DNA from 2 places in the Paraburkholderia caribensis genome. Region 2 is predicted to be linked to the other one. Evidence: riboswitches for the same ligand, from Rfam matches in the RefSeq annotation. Region 2 holds a riboswitch; the other holds the start of a gene.
What was found. Region 2 has a riboswitch for ZMP and ZTP ahead of glyA (serine hydroxymethyltransferase). Riboswitches for the same ligand answer to the same signal wherever they lie in the genome.

Region 1 (9,051 bases), on a different replicon from region 2:
GTCGAACACAAGTGACAAGCTGATCGATCAGCGTGTAATCCAACCGACCATCCGATAGGGCTCACCGGCGCCGTTCCATAACGCCTGCCCACGAGACTGTACCCACAGGAACTCGTCGGACCACGTGCGCGCCCGATATTCAACGTCGTATGCGTGCTTGTGTTCGAGATGCGCCGCGAGCCTGGCTTTGACGCGGTCGATGTCGTCCGGGTGACGATATAGCCGAAGCAATTTCATCAACTCCCGTTAGCCCAGTTCGCCGAACATCCCAACAAGCCAGTCGATGAAAATCCTTACGCGTTGACTGAGGTAGCGGTTGCGGGGATAAACGACGTGGTAAGGGTACGGTGGTGGTTCCAAACCCTGCAGGAACGACACCAGTTGCCCGGTCTCTATGAAGGGCCGTACCTTGAAAGTGAAAATCTGAATGACGCCAACCCCAGCCAGACCTGCCGCAAGGGTGATATATGCGCGAAACTACGCGCCGGGACCTGCACGGCACATAGGCATATATCGCTGAGACGAACGGAGTGTAGGCGCGCACCGATGCAAGATAAACGGCGTATCCTGGAAACATCCTCCAGCGCGCTGGATAGTGCGGCGTCAACCTTCACAGCTTGTATTCGTGGCGCTAACACCCGGTGGACGTCGGTGACTGCGCTATCCGTGACTGCGAGAGCGTACAAAGGCGACGGAGTTGGCCGGTCGGTGCGACCATGCCCGATCGGAGAGTGCCACGGGTCGACAATTTCCAGTGGGTAATTGACAGCCGCAGAGGACGCGACCGATCGACGGAAAACGATTGTCCGGCGAGCAGTGCGCCGAAACCGAATGGCCGCTGCAACTTCGACCTGAGCCATCGGCACCCCAACGTCCGCTTCGGCCGAGATCGAGTCAATCGGCTTGGCAGTGCACCGGCGAGATTGCCCTCGGCCGTCCAGCGAAGTTTCCGAGTCTATTGCTCAATTTTCACGGTCTATTGTGCAGGGACAGCCATCAGGCGCAGTCCAAGAGGATTTGTCCTTGAATTATTGAACGAACAGTCATAAACTTCCGTGCATGATCGATCACACCACACCTCGGCGCGCGAGCGCCGCCAAGGCGGAGGGAACCTGTCCGCGTGGCCGCCCGCGCGAATTCGACACGGCAGCCGTGCTCACCGAGGCGAGCAAGGTGTTCTGGCGCAACGGTTTTCACGGGACATCTGTCGACGATCTCTGCAACGCGACGGGCGTGCTGCGCGGCAGTCTGTACGGCGTATTCGGCGACAAGCACGGCATCATGATGGCCGCGCTCGATCATTACGCGGAAGGAGCGATTGCCGGCCTCGTCGAGCGCCTGAACGCGAATGTCCCGCCCGATGTCGCGCTGCGCAATGCGCTGCTGCATCACACGCGCACCGCGTCGTCGCTGAGCGGCTGCTTCATCACCAATAGCACGCTCGAACTGCAACCCGACGACGAAGCGCTGCACGCAAAGATCCGCGCAATCCAGCGGCGCGTCGTCACGCTGCTCGCGGCGGCCGTGATCCGCGGTCAGGCCACGGGTGTATTCAACGGCGACCTCGATGAAAAGGCGGCCGCGGATTTTCTGCTGTGCATGACGCAAGGCTTGCGTGTGCTCAACAAATGCAAGCGCAAGGAAGACGAACTGAAAGCGGTCGTCGACATCGCGATGCGCGCGCTCACCTGAAATTTTTTTCTCGAATTTTTGAACGTTCAGTCATGAATGATAGATGCATGAAAGCGTCGGGCGTGAGTTTGCCGTCCGCGTCCCGGCCCGGCGTCGACAGCGCGGAGCCGCGCGTCGAGGTGCAAGGGCAGCAGCGTTTCGAGCGGCAAGGGCTTGCGTTGACCGTGCTGTTCGTCGGGGCCTTTCTCGCGCCGCTCGACTATTTCATCGTCAATCTGGCGCTGCCCGCGATCCACACGGGCCTGAACGCCAGCGACGCGCAATTGCAGCTGATCGTGTCCGCCTACGCGTCGGCGTACGCGGTGTTGCTGATCACGGGCGGGCGGCTCGGCGACCTGTTCGGCAGGCGGCGCATGTTCATGACGGGGATGGCGGGCTTCGTCGTCGCGTCTGCGCTGTGCGGTTTTGCACCGAATGGTCACGTGCTCGTGATCGCGCGCATCGTGCAGGGCATGGCTGCCTCGGTGATGGCACCGCAGGTGCTCGCGACGGTGCGGGCCGTCGTGCCGCTGCATCAGCAGACTCGCGTGATGGGCTTTTACGGCTTCGTGTTCGGACTCGCGTCGATCGTCGGGCAGCTGGGCGGCGGTGCGCTGATCACCTTCCAGCCGTTCGGTCTCGACTGGCGCGCCATTTTTCTGATCAACATTCCCGTCGGCGTGCTGGCGTTTATCGGCGCGTGGAAGTATGTGCCGGAAAATCAGTCTGCGACGCGCGAGGGCGTCGATCTGAAAGGCGTCGCGCTGCTGTCGCTGGTGCTGATCCTGCTGATCTATCCGATGACGCACGGCCGCGAAGCGGGCTGGCCGTGGTGGACCTTCGCGATGTTCGCGCTCGCCGTGCCTGCGCTTGCCGCGTTCATTGCCACTGAACGTCGCGTCGAGCGCAGCGGCGGCAGCCCGCTCGTCGATCTCCAGCTGTTCCGCAATCCGGCCTTTTCGACGGGGCTCGTGCTCGCCTTTCTGTTCTATTGCAATAGCGCGTTCTTTCTCACGTACGGCATCTATCTGCAGACGGGTTTGCACTGGACGCCGCTGCAATCCGGCATCGCGATCATGCCGTTCGCGCTCGGCTTCGTCGCCGGGCCGCTGACGTCGCCCGCGGTGGTGCGGCGCATCGGGGCTTATGTGCTGACGCTCGGCTTTTCGATGATGGCGCTTGGTTTCGCGGTGACGGGCTGGGCTGCGACGCACGCGGCGCTCGGTGCATCGTTTTATGCCGGGCTCGTTCTTGCCGGCGTCGGGCAAGGGCTCGTGTTGCCGTCCATCATGCGCATCGTGCTCGGCGAAGTGGAGCCGGCGAAGGCGGGGCTTGCATCGGGCGTGGTGACGTCGACGCTACAGATCGGCTCGGCGTTCGGCACGGCTGCCATTAGCGGCGCGTTCTTTGGCGCATTGTCGGCGAACGCATCGGCGGCCGGCTATGCGTATGCGTTCCAGCGCAGCCTTGCGATCAACGCGGTTTTGATGGTGATCTGTATTGCGCTCAGCGTGACGTTGGTCCGGCATCAGCAGCGCGCTTCCTTGCGGGCGATCAAGGCCGCTTAGGGAAAATCCCGAGCGGCTGCATTTTTGTTTTTTGACGGAACAAAAATACGCGTGAAAATCATCTGATAACGTTTTCAGCGTATGCGTCATACGATTGCAGCCATGGTGCATTGCGCATTGCAACTATTGTTTCTCGTTCAGCAGTGATGCGCTTATTCACAGATGGCGGCGTTCAAGCGTGGCGCATGGTTTTTAGACCGGTAATAACGCGCAGAATGTCAGTATCGTGACGGTGGGTGGCCGGGCTTATTTACGTATACCCTGAACATTCGCCTAAACTGCGGTTGGACCGTGCTGCGCGACAACATGCCGCCTTTACTGACAGGCGATTGCCGGACTAAACAATAAAGGACGAACGTTCGAGATATCCGCCTGTCTATTTCGGTTTTGCTGCAAACGCTTCCAATAAAAATTACTTGCTGCCGAAATATTCGATTGTTAATCTTCCCCCACTCTTAATAATTCGTTGGACGGCGGTGCGTTTATGGCAGTGAATTTCCAGCCAGCCTAATGCTTATAACGGGGACATCCATGCTGACTGCTACTTTCGACGCATTTGACACGACGCAAACGGTGCAAATCATGGTCGGTGACGTGGTGACGCTCAAAGCGGGCGGGCCGCGGATGACGGTGACTTATGCCGGGGCGATTGCCCGGAAAACGGGAGAATGGCTCGTTTGCCAGTGGTTCGATGACCATGGCGAATTGCGGCAGGAAACCTTCGGGCAGGATGAGGTGTGGCGGCAGCCACGGTCAATTCCGGCGGGGTTGGTGCATAAGTTTGTGGGTGGGGTTTCGGTTTGAACGTGGGGGGCTTTGTCGCTCTGCGGTTTGGTTGTTTGGCCTTTGCGCTGGCATCCGCGCTACGTTTCCGTGCTTCACGCGTTGCCCCTGTGCGGGGCGGCACCTACTTTTCTTTGCCGCCGCAAAGAAAAGTAGGCAAAAGAAAGCGGCTCACACCGCCAGCGCTAATACTTGCCTGAGGGCCCCCAAAGGTTCTTACGCTTCACACGGCAATCACGTGACTCACGTTCGTTGCCAACGCGCTGAATAAGCGCCTCACCCGCTTCATATCCCCGCGTTTCAGCACGCCGCGCCAGACAATCCACGGCCGCCCAGGTGGCAAACTGTGTGTCGGCTTTCGCGCCATACGCGCACCACTCCGGACCCGATAGCGCACGCCTCCCACCCTGTAAGAGCGCCAAGCCATACGACGCGACAACCTACACACAGTTTGCCACCTGGGCGGCACATACCATTCGCTGCCGCTGGCACATGTACGGGTGTTTGAAGTGGGTGAGGCGCTCATTCAGCGCGTTGGCAACGCACACGAACAAGGGCGTTGCCGTGTGAAGGGTGGGGACGTTGGGGGCCCGTGGACAAAGGTCAAGGGCTGGCGGTGTGAGCCGCTTTCTTTTGCCTACTTTTCTTTGCGGCGGCAAAGAAAAGTAGGTGCCGCCCCGCACAGGGGCAACGCTTGAAGCACGCTAACGGATCGCGGATGCCAGCGCGGGGTCATGAGGCGGATGCCAGCGCAACAGCCAAGAACACAACATCAAAACCAAAACCAAAACCAAAACCAAAACCAAAACCAAAACCAAAACCAAAACCAAAACCAAAACCAAAACCAAAACCAAAACCAAAACCAAAACCAAAACCAAAACCAAAACCAAAACCAAAACCAAAACCAAAACCAAAACCAAAACATCAAAACCTACCGCCCCGCGTCCATCCCCATCCTAACCGCGAGCCCAGCAAGCACCGTCCCCATCATCCACCGCTGCACCACGACCCACGTCGGCTTCCTCGCGAGAAACACAGCAATCGATCCCGCCGTCATCGCGACGGCCGAATTAACCGAAATGCTCAGCACGATCTGAACCACACCGAACATCAGCGATTGCCCAAGCACACTCCCATACTGCGGATCAATAAACTGCGGCAGCAGCGAAAGATAAAGCACCGCAATCTTCGGATTCAGCAAATTCGTGATAAAGCCCATCGTGAACAGCTTGCGCGGACTATCGACGGGCAGATCGCGCACCTGGAACGGCGAGCGTCCGCCCGGCTTCACAGCCTGCCACGCGAGATAGAGCAGATACAGCGCGCCACCAAACCGCAGCGTGTCATACGCGAACGGCACAGCAAGCAGCAACGCCGTAATGCCGAACGCGGCACAGAACATATAAACCACGAAACCCAGCGCCACGCCGCCAAGCGAAATCAGACCAGCCACGCGCCCCTGGCAGATCGACCGCGAGATCAGATAGATCATATTGGGCCCGGGCGTGAGCGCCATACCGAGCGCGACAACGGCAAATGCAACGAGATGCGAGGTTTGAGGCATTGCGTGAGCTCCTTGAAGGAAGACCGATCGAACGATCAAGGCAAGGCCCAGGCGCGCGGCGTGACGGGATCTGCATCCCGGTTCGCGCTCCCCGGTGGTGATCCACCTCGATTGAGCGCCAGTCGCGCGAACAGCGAATTGTTTCGCGCGCTGCCGTCGCATGCCAGATACAAAAAGCGCACTACCCGTCGATACACTTGAGCGCCGCCGCCGCGCCAACGATCATCGCCATGCACGCGATGCGCGGCGCCGACACGGGATCGCCGAACAGCACGATGCCGAGCAGCGTGATGCCCATCGACCCGATGCCCGTCCACACGACATACGCGGTGCCTGCGGGCAGGTGCTTCATCGCGAGCGTCAGCAGGAAGACGCTCGCAAGCGCGGCCGCCACGCCGCCGACGCTCGGCCAGAAACGCGTCCAGCCATTCGCATACTTGAGCGCGAGACCCATCAGGATTTCAACGACGCTTGCCGCGAGCAGGATTAACCACGCCATCACTACCTCCATTTGAAGAATGGACGCAGCGTAGAGGTATAGTGACCCGCTGACCATTACGCACCTTCTGGTAACCATGGCAATGTCCGCGCCGGACCATTCCGTCGACGTCCCGCACGACGCGCAGCACCCAGGCAACGTATTCGACGAGGCCTGTTCGTCGCGGCTCGCGCTTGAACTGATCGCGAGTAAATGGACACTGCTGATCCTGCCCGCGCTGCAAAACGGACCGATGCGCAACAACGCGCTGCTGCGCAAGATTGGCGGTATTTCGCAGAAGGTGCTGTCGCAGACGCTGCGCGAACTGGAGCGCAACGGCCTCGTGATCCGCGACGTGTGCGGCACGAAACCTTTGCATGTCGAATATCGGTTGAGCGCGCTCGGGCTGTCGTTGAGCGACGCACTCGTCACGCTCGACCGCTGGGCGGAAACGCACGGCGGCGCGCTCGACGCCGCGCGCGAGCGCTTCGATACGCTTGCACAGTCGCGTCGCTAACGTCGATAACGTCGCTAGCGTCGATAACGACGCGCGATTGAACGCTCAGCCGCGCAGCGGCCGGAAAAAACGCCGAATCTCTTCAGCGAGCAGCGCGGGCTGTTCCATCGCGGCGAAGTGCCCGCCGCGCGGCATATCCGCGAACTGCGTGACGTTGAACACACGTTCGATCCACGAACGCGGCGGCCGGCTGATCTCCTTCGGAAAGCGCGCAAAGCCGAGCGGCGGCGTGACGCGCTGGCCGGGCTCGAAGCGCAATGGCCGCGCGCGCGTTTCCGCGTAGAGCCGCATCGACGAGCCGATCGTCTGCGTGTGCCAGTACAAGGACAGATCGGTCAGCAACTGGTCCTTCGAAAACACGCGCTCCACGTCGCCGTCGCAATCGCTCCACGCACGGAATTTCTCGACGATCCACGCAGCCAGTCCCGCCGGCGAATCGTTCAACGCAAACGCCGCGGTGTTCGGCTTCGTCGCGTGCAGGTGCGCGTAGGCGCCTTCGGCATCGGCAAATACGGCCCTCGATGCGAGGAAATCCCGCTCTTCCTGCGTGATGGACGGATCGTCGGGCGGGACGCCCGGCGCATATGAACTCGGCAGGAAGTTGAGATGAATGCCGTCGACATGCTGCGCATGGCCGGCCGCCAACGCGATCGACACCGCCGCGCCCAGATCGCCGCCCTGCGCGCCAAAGCGCGTGTAGCCGAGGCCGCGCATCAGCTCCACCCACAGGCCGGCGATCGCGAACACCGACATGCCCGGCTTCGAAGGCCGTTCCGAAAAGCCATAGCCGGGCATCGACGGAACGACGACATCGAATGCGTCGGCAGGGTCCGCGCCGAACGACGCCGGGTCGCACAGCTGCGGCAACAGTTCGGCGAACTCGATGAACGAGCCTGGCCAGCCATGCGTGATGACGAGCGGGTAGGGCTTCGGCCCCGTGCCGCGCCGATGCACGAAATGCACGGCCAGATCGCCGAGCTGCGCGACGAATTGCGGCTCCTGGTTGAGCCGCGTTTCCGTCGCACGCCAGTCGTACCCGCTCGCCCAGTAATCGACGAGATCGCGCAAATAGTTCATGTCGGTGCCGAGCGCCCAGGGCGCGCTGTCGAAGGTGTCGGGCCAGCGTGTTTGCGCGAGGCGCGTCTTGAGCGCGGCAAGCTCGAAGTCGGGAATCGAAATCCGGAACGGAGTGATTTGCATCGTGTGGTCCTGGTCGTTGAGCGGCAGGCTGCGTGCTACTTGGCCGAACGGTCGCGCGATTCGCGCATCCGCACGCGCTCGCCGAGCCCCTTCGTAAAGCTTCGCATGCTGATGATGCGCCGCGAGCGCACCACTTCGCCTTCCAGATTGACGGGTGGATTCGGCTGCCACGCCCAGTACATCGCGATCATCCAGCCGAACACCGTCCAGCCCATGCATGCATTGAACAGGGCAAGGGTCAGCATGTCGTAGCGCTTGCGGCGGTCGGCGATGATGGACGGCAGGAAGTACAGCCCCAGCGCGGCGAAGGCCGCGACGCCTTGTATCATCATCACGGTGTTCATCGAGCCTCCACAGACGTGCCATCTATCTTTCCATTGTCGCGCGATCGGGCATCGTTCGCTTGCGGTTTGAAGGGCGATTGCAAGGCAGGTGCCCTTGTTGTTTACATGAGGTTCACACGAATTCGGCAAGCCGCGCCGTAAGGTCTATCATGTGCGTTTCGACTGCACCGGATCCCGCCATCATGATCTCCGACGATACCCAACAGGCTCAAAAGCTGAATCACGACACACTGCGCGAATTCGTCGATCGCAAATGGAACGACGAGATCGTGCCGGCGCTCACCGACTACATCGCCGTGCCCGCGAAGAGCCCGGCGTTCGATGCCGACTGGGAAAAACACGGCTATATCGAGCGCGTGATCACGGAAGCCGCGAAGTGGGCGGAGCAGCAGCCCGTGCGCGGACTGAAGCTGGAAATCGTGCGTCTGCCGGGCCGCACGCCCGTGATCTTCTTCGAATCGCCCGCCACGCGCTCGGGCAGCACGGACACCATCGTGCTGTACGGTCACCTCGACAAGCAGCCGGAGTTCGACGGCTGGCGCAACGACCTCGGCCCGTGGACGCCGAAGCTCGAAGACGGCAAGCTCTATGGCCGCGGCGGCGCCGACGACGGCTACGCGATCTACGCCAGCCTCACGGCGCTGGCCGCGCTCGACGCGCAAGGCATCGAACGGCCGCGCTGCGTCGGCCTGATCGAAACCTGCGAAGAGTCGGGCAGCTACGACCTGCTGCCGTACGTCGACGCCTTGCGCGAGCGGCTCGGCAAGGTCGGCCTCGTCGTGTGCCTCGACTCGGGCGCGGGCAACTACGATCAGCTGTGGCTCACCACGTCGCTGCGCGGCCTCGTGTCCGGCGACCTCGAAGTGCAGGTGCTCGACGAGGGCATTCACTCGGGCGGCTACGGCGGCATCGCGCCGTCGAGCTTC
Region 2 (9,051 bases):
AAGCCCGGCATGCCCGCGAGCGAACCGTTGACGGCGTTGCGCGCGCACGTCGACAGCGCCGAGTCCGCTGCGTGCAGCGCGATCAGATGGTCGGCCATTCCTGCCGCGTTTCGTGCGCCAGCCACCGATTGCTCGAACCACGCGGCCGAGGTGGCGAGCATCATCGCGGCAATCAGCAGCACGACGGGCAGCGCAATGCCCCGGTCGCGGGGATGCCGGTGCAACCGTCGCCGATGCCTGCATGGCGAAGCGATCACGCTGCATTCCCCTCGTTGTTGCGTATCGCGACGCGCCGCCAGAATGCCCGCCTCCCGCGCGCATCGGCACTGAGCGCGGACACACCATCGCAATCGACATAGCGCGACTGTGACGTCTGCGGCGCGCCTCGAACGAGCACGCACACATCGACGGCGACGACACTCGCCCATTGCGCAGGCAACAGCTGCGCCGCGTCCGTCGCAGACAGTGCGCCCGCAAGCCAGTACCGCAAGCGCACGCGCTCGACGCCTTCGACAAGCGGCTGCGACGAACTCGCCTTCCCCGTTCCTTCGCAGTACAGCTCGGGCTCGCCCGTCGAGCCGCTGGTCTTCGCAAAGAAGCGGTTCACGACGGATACGCCCGGCGCATCGGCATCCGTCTTCGCGATGCCCTGCCCAAGACAGTCGGTCGTGAGACCTGCGGTGGACGGCCACGTCGAAACGTTGTCTGCCACGTAGCGCACGGCGACGCCGTCCGAATGCGTTGCAAGCGATTCACAGGTGAGATTGTCGTCGGCGCCGATCGGCCTGCCGCCCGTGCAGCCGAACAACCCTGGCCGTGCGGCAAACGTGCGCGGCATGTCGGCGGGAACGAAGGCCGCCATCTGCAACTGCTCGCCGATCAGTGTCAACGCGGCCATGCCCGCGTCGTGGATCTGCGCTGCGTCGGCGGCCTGCGCGAAGGCGATTCGCTGCGAGCGGTAAAGCGACACCGCGCCCGCTGTCACGATCAGGCCCAGCGCCATCGCTATCGTCATTTCGAGCAGCGTGTGGCCAAAGTCCACGCGTCCGCCGCATGTACGCGTGCAGAGAGCAAGCGACTTCATCGGGAAAACGCCATTGCGACGCATTGAACGCCTTGCGGCACGTCTGCATCGCCGCACGATGCAGGCATGTCGATCATGTCGCCCGGATGCGCCGCCTTGCCCGGCACGCTGTCCCGCCAGGCCCATGTCGCGCGGGCGAAGGAAAGATCGGCGCCGCCACTCGTGCCCGCATCGCCCTGTGGCAACAGGCTCGCGGCACGCGTTCGCCATTGCGAGATTGCCGCATCGTTGCGATTCGGCGCGCGCGCCGCCTCGGCGATCGCATCGGCGACGAGTGCGGCCTGCTCGCGATAAGACCTTGCACGCGCGTCGCGCGCAATCGACAACTGCACGGCAATCAGACCAAGCACGGTGACGGCCGTGACGGTCACCGCGACGAGTACTTCAAGCAGGCTCTGACCGCGCTGCGAGACAAGACGGGCGCGCGTCATGCCGCCGCTCCGCACGCGCCGTCGACAATGCGCGCCCGCCCACCCGCCGCGATGCGGATGCAGCGCCGCCACTCTTTGCCTTGCGTCGCCTTCGATTCGACACGCGGGCCGATATCGAAGCTGCGAAAGCTGCCGTAGGCCTGGCCCGCGGGTGGCGTGAAGGTGAGATTGGTGAGTGCGCCGACGATGCTGACGGGCGCAAGGTCGGTCTGTGCGCGCAACGGATAGAAGCCGCCGCCGTGCTCGATCATCACGGCCCACCCACAAGACCAGTCGACGACACCCGTTTTGCACGGCTGCCCCGCCGCGAGACAGTGCCGCGCGGCATCGATCCGGCACACGGTCACGCGCGCGCCGCGCCGCAATGCCTCGCCGCGCGCGTAACTGAGCGTGGACAACAGTGCGCGGGCGCGCGCGTCGACCTGATCGCGCACGCGCCACGCAACGAACGACGGCACCGTCAAAGTCGCGACGATCGCGAGCAATGCGATCACGACAAGCGTTTCGAACAGCGTGAACCCACGGCACGCGGGCCGCGTATGAGCATTCCGTTTCATCAGCATTCCTCGATTTCCGACAAGAATGCGACGACTCTAACGATGCCCAACGACGCCCACAATTAGCCGGATGGCCAGGTGGCGGACGCACGAATCCCTGCACGAGAATGTCCGTGCATCAGGTGAATTCGCGGCAGAACTTCAGGGAGAGAAAATGCAGATGCGCGACAAATCAGCGCTTGCGGGAAGGCTTCGCGGGTGCGGCGGGAGCGTTCATCCGGCGAAACTCTTCAATGACGTCCTCGAACTCGGAGACGTCTTCAAAACGCCGGTACACGGAAGCAAAGCGCACGTACGCGATGGTGTCGAGGGCGCGCAGCTCGTTCATCACGAGCTCGCCCAGTTTTTCGCTGCGCACTTCGCGCTCGCCGCTGCCGAGCAACTGATACTCGATGCGCGACGCGGCTGCGTCGATGGCGTCGGCAGCAACTGGACGCTTGCGCAGCGCCAGTTGCATGCTCGCGACGATCTTGCGGCGGTCGAACTCCGTGCGGCTGCCATCCTTCTTGACGACCGAGGGCAACGCCAACTCGACCCGCTCGTACGTCGTGAAACGCTTGTCGCAGGCCGGGCAGCGGCGGCGGCGCCGGATCGCGGCGCCATCTTCGGACACACGCGAGTCGACGACCTGTGTATCGTCATGCCGGCAGAAGGGGCAGCGCATGGCGGCTTAGCGGTAGACCGGGAAGCGCTGGGTCAACTCGGCGACCTGCGCGCGCACGCGTTCGATCGTAGCCGTGTCTTCCGGATTGTCCAGCACGTCGGCGATCAGGTTGCCGACCTGCTCGGCTTCCTTCGTGCCGAAGCCGCGCGTGGTCATGGCGGGCGAACCGAGGCGGATGCCGCTCGTCACGAACGGCTTTTCCGGATCGTTCGGAATCGCGTTCTTGTTCACGGTGATGTGCGCCGCGCCCAGCGCCGCTTCCGCTGCCTTGCCCGTGATCTTCTTGGCGCGCAGGTCGACCAGCATGACGTGGCTTTCCGTGCGGCCCGACACGATGCGCAGACCGCGCTTGACGAGCGTTTCAGCCAGCACGCGCGCGTTGTCGACCACGTGTTGCTGGTACTCCTTGAATTCCGGCGCCAGCGCTTCCTTGAACGCCACGGCCTTGCCCGCGATCACGTGCATCAGCGGTCCACCCTGGATGCCCGGGAAAATGGCCGAGTTGATCTGCTTCTCGAACTCCGCCTTCATCAGGATCACGCCGCCGCGCGGGCCGCGCAGGCTCTTATGCGTGGTGGTCGTGACGAAGTCGGCGAACGGCACCGGGTTCGGGTACACGCCCGCGGCGATCAGACCGGCGTAGTGGGCCATGTCGACCATCAGGTACGCGCCAACCGACTTCGCGATCTTCGACAGGCGCTCGAAGTCGATGCGCAGCGCAAACGCCGACGCGCCCGCGACGATGATCTTCGGCTTGTGCTCCTGAGCCAGCTTCTCTGCGGCGTCGTAGTCGATGTCTTCGGCTTCGTTCAGGCCGTAGCTGACCACGTTGAACCACTTGCCCGACATGTTGACGGGGGAGCCGTGCGTCAGATGGCCGCCGTGCGCGAGGCTCATGCCCATGATCGTGTCGCCCGGCTTGAGCATCGCGAAGAACACGCCCTGGTTGGCCTGCGAGCCCGAGTTCGGCTGAACGTTCGCGGCTTCGGCGCCGAACAGCTGCTTCACGCGGTCGATAGCCAGCTGCTCGACGACGTCGACGTATTCGCAACCGCCGTAGTAGCGCTTGCCGGGGTAGCCTTCGGCGTACTTGTTGGTGAGCTGCGAGCCCTGCGCGGCCATCACGGCCGGGCTCGTGTAGTTTTCCGACGCGATCAGTTCGATGTGCTCTTCCTGACGGCGGTCTTCGTCCTGGATTGCCTTCCAGATTTCCGGATCGACATTGGCGATGGTGCTTTGGGCTTTGTCAAACATGCTGGTTCCGTTAAGTGTGTTCAGGTTGACCGGATCGTGCGCAGGTCGTGTGCCGGGAGCGTATTGGGTACGCAGCACTGCTGGCCACCGCTGATGGTGGGAGCCTTGACGTGGCGTATGAAGGAGGTGCCGCACACGCGAGTCAGGACAACCACCGGCAGCGCAAACGACGGCGCGCGCGAAACATGGCTGCCCAGGCGAACGGCAAAACGGCACCCTGCGCTTCACGGTGGGACGCTCCACCTTGAACCCGTCAGGCTTGACAGCATGGGGTTCTATCGCCAGTCACGCAGGGGTGAGCGCGTTAGTTTATTGGAACCGGGTCGAATAGGCAACCGAGGCAACCGCTCCCGCCAGCGCGCCGCCACGGCAGCCAGAAGCCCCGCCCAGCCACGGCAGCGGCTGCCCGGCAGCCCGCCCGAACGTGCCTTCGCGCGGCGGGGTCATTCTTGCCGCATCGCCGCATTGGAAGTAGGCTTGTGGCCTTTCTTCACAGACCAGGGAACAGCAATGATCGTGTTCGTCACCGGCGCGTCCGCAGGGTTCGGCGCCGCTATCGCCAGGGCTTTCGTCAAGGGCGGCCATCGCGTGGTCGCAACCGCGCGCCGCAAGGACCGCCTGCAGGCACTCGCCGACGAACTCGGCGAGAACCTCCTGCCCTTCGAGCTCGACGTGCGCGACCGCGCAGCCGTCGAAGCCGTCCCCAACGCCCTGCCCGCCGACTTTGCCGCCGTCGACGTGCTCGTCAACAACGCCGGCCTCGCGCTCGGGCTCGAACCCGCGCAACGCGCCGAGCTCGACGACTGGACGACGATGATCGACACCAACTGCACGGGCCTCGTGCAGGTCACGCGCGCCTTCCTGCCGGGAATGATCGAGCGCAGCCGCGGACATGTGTTCAATCTGGGTTCGGTGGCGGGCACGTGGCCGTATCCGGGCGGCAACGTGTACGGCGCGACCAAGGCGTTCGTGCGCCAGTTCAGCCTGAACCTGCGCGCCGACCTGCACGGCACCCCCGTTCGCGTGACGGACATCGAACCGGGCCTGTGCGGCGGCACCGAGTTTTCGAACGTGCGTTTCCGCGGCGACGACGAGAAAGCCGCGGGCGTCTATCAGAACGTCCAGCCGCTCACGGCCGAAGACATCGCCGACTCGATCTACTGGATCGCGACGCGCCCCGCGCACGTCAACATCAATACGATCGAGCTGATGCCCGTTGCGCAGTCGTTTGCCGGCCTGAACATCCACCGCGGCTAGGTTTCGCGGGCGCGCCGCGCCGGCTGGATCGTGCGACACCGGCGCGGCGCCCGTCGTGCAGGCCGAACGCAACCAGGCACGAAAGTGCCCGAAAATGCGGCGCGCTTTTGCGTTCCGGTAAAATGCGCGCCATGAATATGTCTGACAGTCAGTCCGGCGCGGAAATCGGCTTTATCTGGCCGATTCGCGTGTATTACGAAGACACCGACGCCGGCGGTATCGTGTTTTACGCGAACTACCTGAAGTTTTTCGAGCGCGCTCGCACCGAATGGCTGCGCGCGTGCGGCGTCGATCAACGCAAGCTGGCCGAAGAAACGGGCGCGCTGTTCGTCGTGCGCAGCACCGCGCTCGACTATCGCGCGCCGGCCCGGCTCGACGACATGCTGCGCATCGTCAGCCGGATCGAGCGGCTTGGCCGCGCGTCGGTGGATTTCGCTCAGGAAGCCTGGCGCGACGACACGCTACTGGCAACGGGCACGATCCGCGTCGGCTGTGTCGACTCGCAATCGATGAAGCCGGCCGCCATTCCTCCGCCGGTCCACGCCGCATTGCGGCGCGAACCGGGTCCCAGCGTGTCAACGGCGAGTATCTGAGCGTCGTTGTTAGCTGGACAGTGAACTCGTAACGGTCACAACAAGACCAAGCATGGTTCGGCGAAGAACCCGCCGAAGCTTCCGGTTTGCCAACAGCATGCCAACCGAACGCTTCGACCCACCTTGCAGCCGGACGCCGCACCCGGGACGTTACAACGAACCTCTATGAACACTACACAAGATCTGTCGATCATTTCCCTCGTTCTCAACGCGAGCCTGCTGGCGCAGGCAGTGATGGCGCTGCTGTTGCTGCTGTCGCTGATGTCGTGGACTTTCATCTTCCGCAAGTGGTTTGCGATTCGCCGCGCGCGGGCGCAGACTGAGCGCTTCGAACGCGATTTCTGGTCGGGCGGCGACCTGCAGGCGCTGTATCAGAGCGCCGCGAACAACCGTCACACGATCGGCGCGCTCGAACGTATTTTCGAGTCGGGCATGCGTGAGTTCCTGAAGGGCAAGGAAAAGCGTCTCAACGATCCGGGCGCGATTCTCGACGGCGCGCGCCGTGCCATGCGCGCCGCGTTCCAGCGCGAAATGGACGTGCTCGAAGCCAACCTCGCGTTCCTCGCATCGGTCGGCTCGGTCAGCCCGTATATCGGTCTGTTCGGCACGGTGTGGGGCATCATGAACGCATTCCGCGGCCTCGCGAACGTCCAGCAGGCTACCCTCGCGAACGTCGCGCCCGGCATTGCCGAAGCGCTGACGGCAACGGCCATCGGCCTGTTCGCCGCGATCCCCGCCGTGGTCGCCTACAACCGCTACGCGCACGATATCGACCGCCTCGCGATCCGCTTCGAAACCTTCATCGAAGAGTTCTCGAACATCCTGCAACGCCAGGCCCATTAAGGAGTCCACGATGGCCGGTTCAGTCCGTTCCAGCATGCGCGGCAGCCGCTCGCGCCGCGCCATGGCCGACATCAACGTCGTCCCGTACATCGACGTGATGCTCGTGCTGCTCGTGATCTTCATGGTGACGGCCCCGCTGGTGGCGCCGTCTATCGTCAACCTGCCGACTGTGGGCGGCGCCGCGCCGCAGCAGCAGACGCCGCCCGTCGTCGTCAACATCAAGGCGGACGGCAATATGAACGTCAAGTACAAGGACGACGCGGGCGCGACGCAACAGGAGACGATGACGCAGGCCGATCTGCGCAGCTTCGTCACCGACCGTCAGGCCTCGCATCCCGACCAGCCCGTCGTGATCGCCGCCGACAAGACCGTCAAGTATGAAGTCGTGATGAACGTGATGTCCGACCTGAAGGCTCGTGGCGTCAAGCGCGTTGGATTGCTCGTCAAATCGCAATGACCCGCCAGAAAAACGCCTACCCGCTTCGACCGCCGCGCGAGCGCGGCACGTGGCGCGCGTTCGCGCTCGCCGCGCTGATGCACGTGCTGCTGGGGTTCTTCCTGTATCACGGCATCCACTGGCAGAACAGCACGCCCGCGGGCGCCGAAGCCGAATTGTGGACGGAAGTGCCCGACGTGCCGGCGCCGCGTCCCGTCGTGCCGCCGCCCGCGCCCGTGAAGCCCGCGCCGCAGGTCAGCGACGAACAGGCCGATATCGCGCTGCAGGAAAAGAAGCGCAAGCAGCAGGAAGCGCAGCGTCAGGCTGAACTTGCCGAGCAGCAGCGCCAGCAGAAGTTGCAGGCCCAGCAGGAAGCCGAGGCGAAACGCCAGCAGCAGCTCGCCGCCGACCAGGCAGCAGCGGCCGCCGCCGCGAAGCTCAAGCAGCAACAGCAGCAACAGGCCGACAGGCTCAAGCAGCAGCAACTCGCCCAGCAGAAGCAGGAGCAGTTGAAGAAGCAGCAGGAAGAGCAGAAGGAACAGCAAAAGGAACAGGAAGCGAAGCAGGCGCAAGCCGACGCGCAGGCCAAGGCTGACGCGGCGAAGGCCGCCAAGGCGAAGGCCGCCGCGCAGGCCGCCGAAGCCGCGAAACAGAAGGTGGACGCGGAACGGCGTCAGCGCCTCGCCGCGCTGCAAGGCATGGCGGGCGGCGAAGGCTCGACGGGCAACGGCCTCGCGAAGAGCGGCACGGGCAGCGGCGCGGGCGGCAACGCCGCGTCGCCGGGCTATGCAGAGAAGGTTCAGCGCCGCGTGCGTCCGAACATCATCTGGTCGGGTGATACATCGGGCCTGCAAACGGTCGTCTCCGTGCGCTGCTCGCCGACGGGCACGCTGCTGAGCGCAACCGTCACTCGCAGCAGCGGTAACCAGGCGTGGGACGACGCCGCACTGCGGGCCGTCCAGCGGTCGGATCCGATGCCGCAGGACATCGACGGCAAGACGCCCGGCAGTTTTACGATCACGCTGCGTCCGGCCGCCTGACGCAGGCGTTTCCGTTTCGCACGCTGTCGCGGGTGGACCGGGAACGAAATCTGCGTAGGCCGGTCTGTTTGTAGTCGTGAAGTGTTAGCAATTCGTTTTTGGGGAACCTATACAGAATGAGTTTGATGACCAAGCTAGGCCTGCGAGCGCTCGTCGCATCGTGTCTGATCGCCGCTGGCGGTGCCGCCCATGCACAACTCAACGTCCTCGTGACGGGCGTCGGGTCCACCCAGTTCCCGATCGCCACGGCAAATTTTGCCAACGAGGCCAATTCTCCCCAGCAGATCAGCACGATCGTCCGCCAGGACCTTCAGCGCAGCGGTAAATTCACCAATATCGACGCCGGCAGCGCACCCGTTTCCGAAGGCGATTCCGTCGATCTCGGCGCATGGAAGGCCAAGGGCGCCAACGCGTTCGTCGCGGGCAGCGTGACCAGGCTGCCGAACGGCCAGTACCAGGTGCGCTTCAAGCTGTACGACACCGTCAACCAGCAAAGCCTCGGCGGGCTCGAACTGGTCAGCCCGGAAAGCGGCCTGCGCATGAGCGCGCACAAGGTTGCCGACTACATCTATGCGAAGCTGATGGGCGGCCGCGGCGTGTTCGCGACGCGCCTGTCGTACGTGATCAAGACGGGCAACCGTTATCAGCTGCAGATTTCCGACTCCGACGGCCAGGACGCGCATATCGCCCTCTCCAGCCCCGAGCCGATCATCTCGCCGGCATGGTCGCCGGACGGCACGAAGGTCGCGTATGTATCGTTCGAAAAGAAGAAGCCGATCGTCTACATCCACGATCTGCCCACCGGCCGCCGCGTCGTCGTGTCTGACCAGAAGGGCAACAACAGCGCGCCCGCATGGTCGCCCGATGGCCGCACGCTCGCGGTCGCGCTGTC

Region 1: another riboswitch for ZMP and ZTP. It lies ahead of C2L66_RS23405 (LysE family translocator); the one in region 2 lies ahead of glyA (serine hydroxymethyltransferase).

What each region holds. Positions count from the first base shown of each region.
Region 1 covers NZ_CP026102.1:1,555,478-1,564,528, reverse strand. The annotation lists partial or broken gene C2L66_RS41305 (PAS domain-containing protein) at 1-213, opposite strand, end outside; gene C2L66_RS23430 (LysR substrate-binding domain-containing protein) at 247-423, opposite strand; gene C2L66_RS23425 (TetR/AcrR family transcriptional regulator) at 1,060-1,692, shown strand; gene C2L66_RS23420 (MFS transporter) at 1,740-3,239, shown strand; gene C2L66_RS23415 (YodC family protein) at 3,771-4,043, shown strand; gene C2L66_RS23405 (LysE family translocator) at 4,954-5,586, opposite strand; ZMP/ZTP riboswitch at 5,625-5,722, opposite strand; gene C2L66_RS23400 (DMT family transporter) at 5,768-6,085, opposite strand; gene C2L66_RS23395 (winged helix-turn-helix transcriptional regulator) at 6,168-6,581, shown strand; gene C2L66_RS23390 (epoxide hydrolase family protein) at 6,627-7,781, opposite strand; gene C2L66_RS23385 (superinfection immunity protein) at 7,817-8,125, opposite strand; gene C2L66_RS23380 (M20 family metallopeptidase) at 8,308-9,051, shown strand, end outside.
Region 2 covers NZ_CP026101.1:2,918,551-2,927,601, forward strand. The annotation lists gene C2L66_RS12905 (pilus assembly PilX family protein) at 1-224, opposite strand, end outside; gene C2L66_RS12910 (PilW family protein) at 254-1,084, opposite strand; gene C2L66_RS12915 (prepilin-type N-terminal cleavage/methylation domain-containing protein) at 1,081-1,515, opposite strand; gene C2L66_RS12920 (GspH/FimT family pseudopilin) at 1,512-2,072, opposite strand; gene nrdR (transcriptional regulator NrdR) at 2,245-2,736, opposite strand; gene glyA (serine hydroxymethyltransferase) at 2,743-3,990, opposite strand; ZMP/ZTP riboswitch at 4,175-4,289, opposite strand; gene ydfG (bifunctional NADP-dependent 3-hydroxy acid dehydrogenase/3-hydroxypropionate dehydrogenase YdfG) at 4,501-5,247, shown strand; gene ybgC (tol-pal system-associated acyl-CoA thioesterase) at 5,370-5,840, shown strand; gene tolQ (protein TolQ) at 6,006-6,683, shown strand; gene tolR (protein TolR) at 6,694-7,140, shown strand; gene tolA (cell envelope integrity protein TolA) at 7,137-8,159, shown strand; gene tolB (Tol-Pal system beta propeller repeat protein TolB) at 8,276-9,051, shown strand, end outside.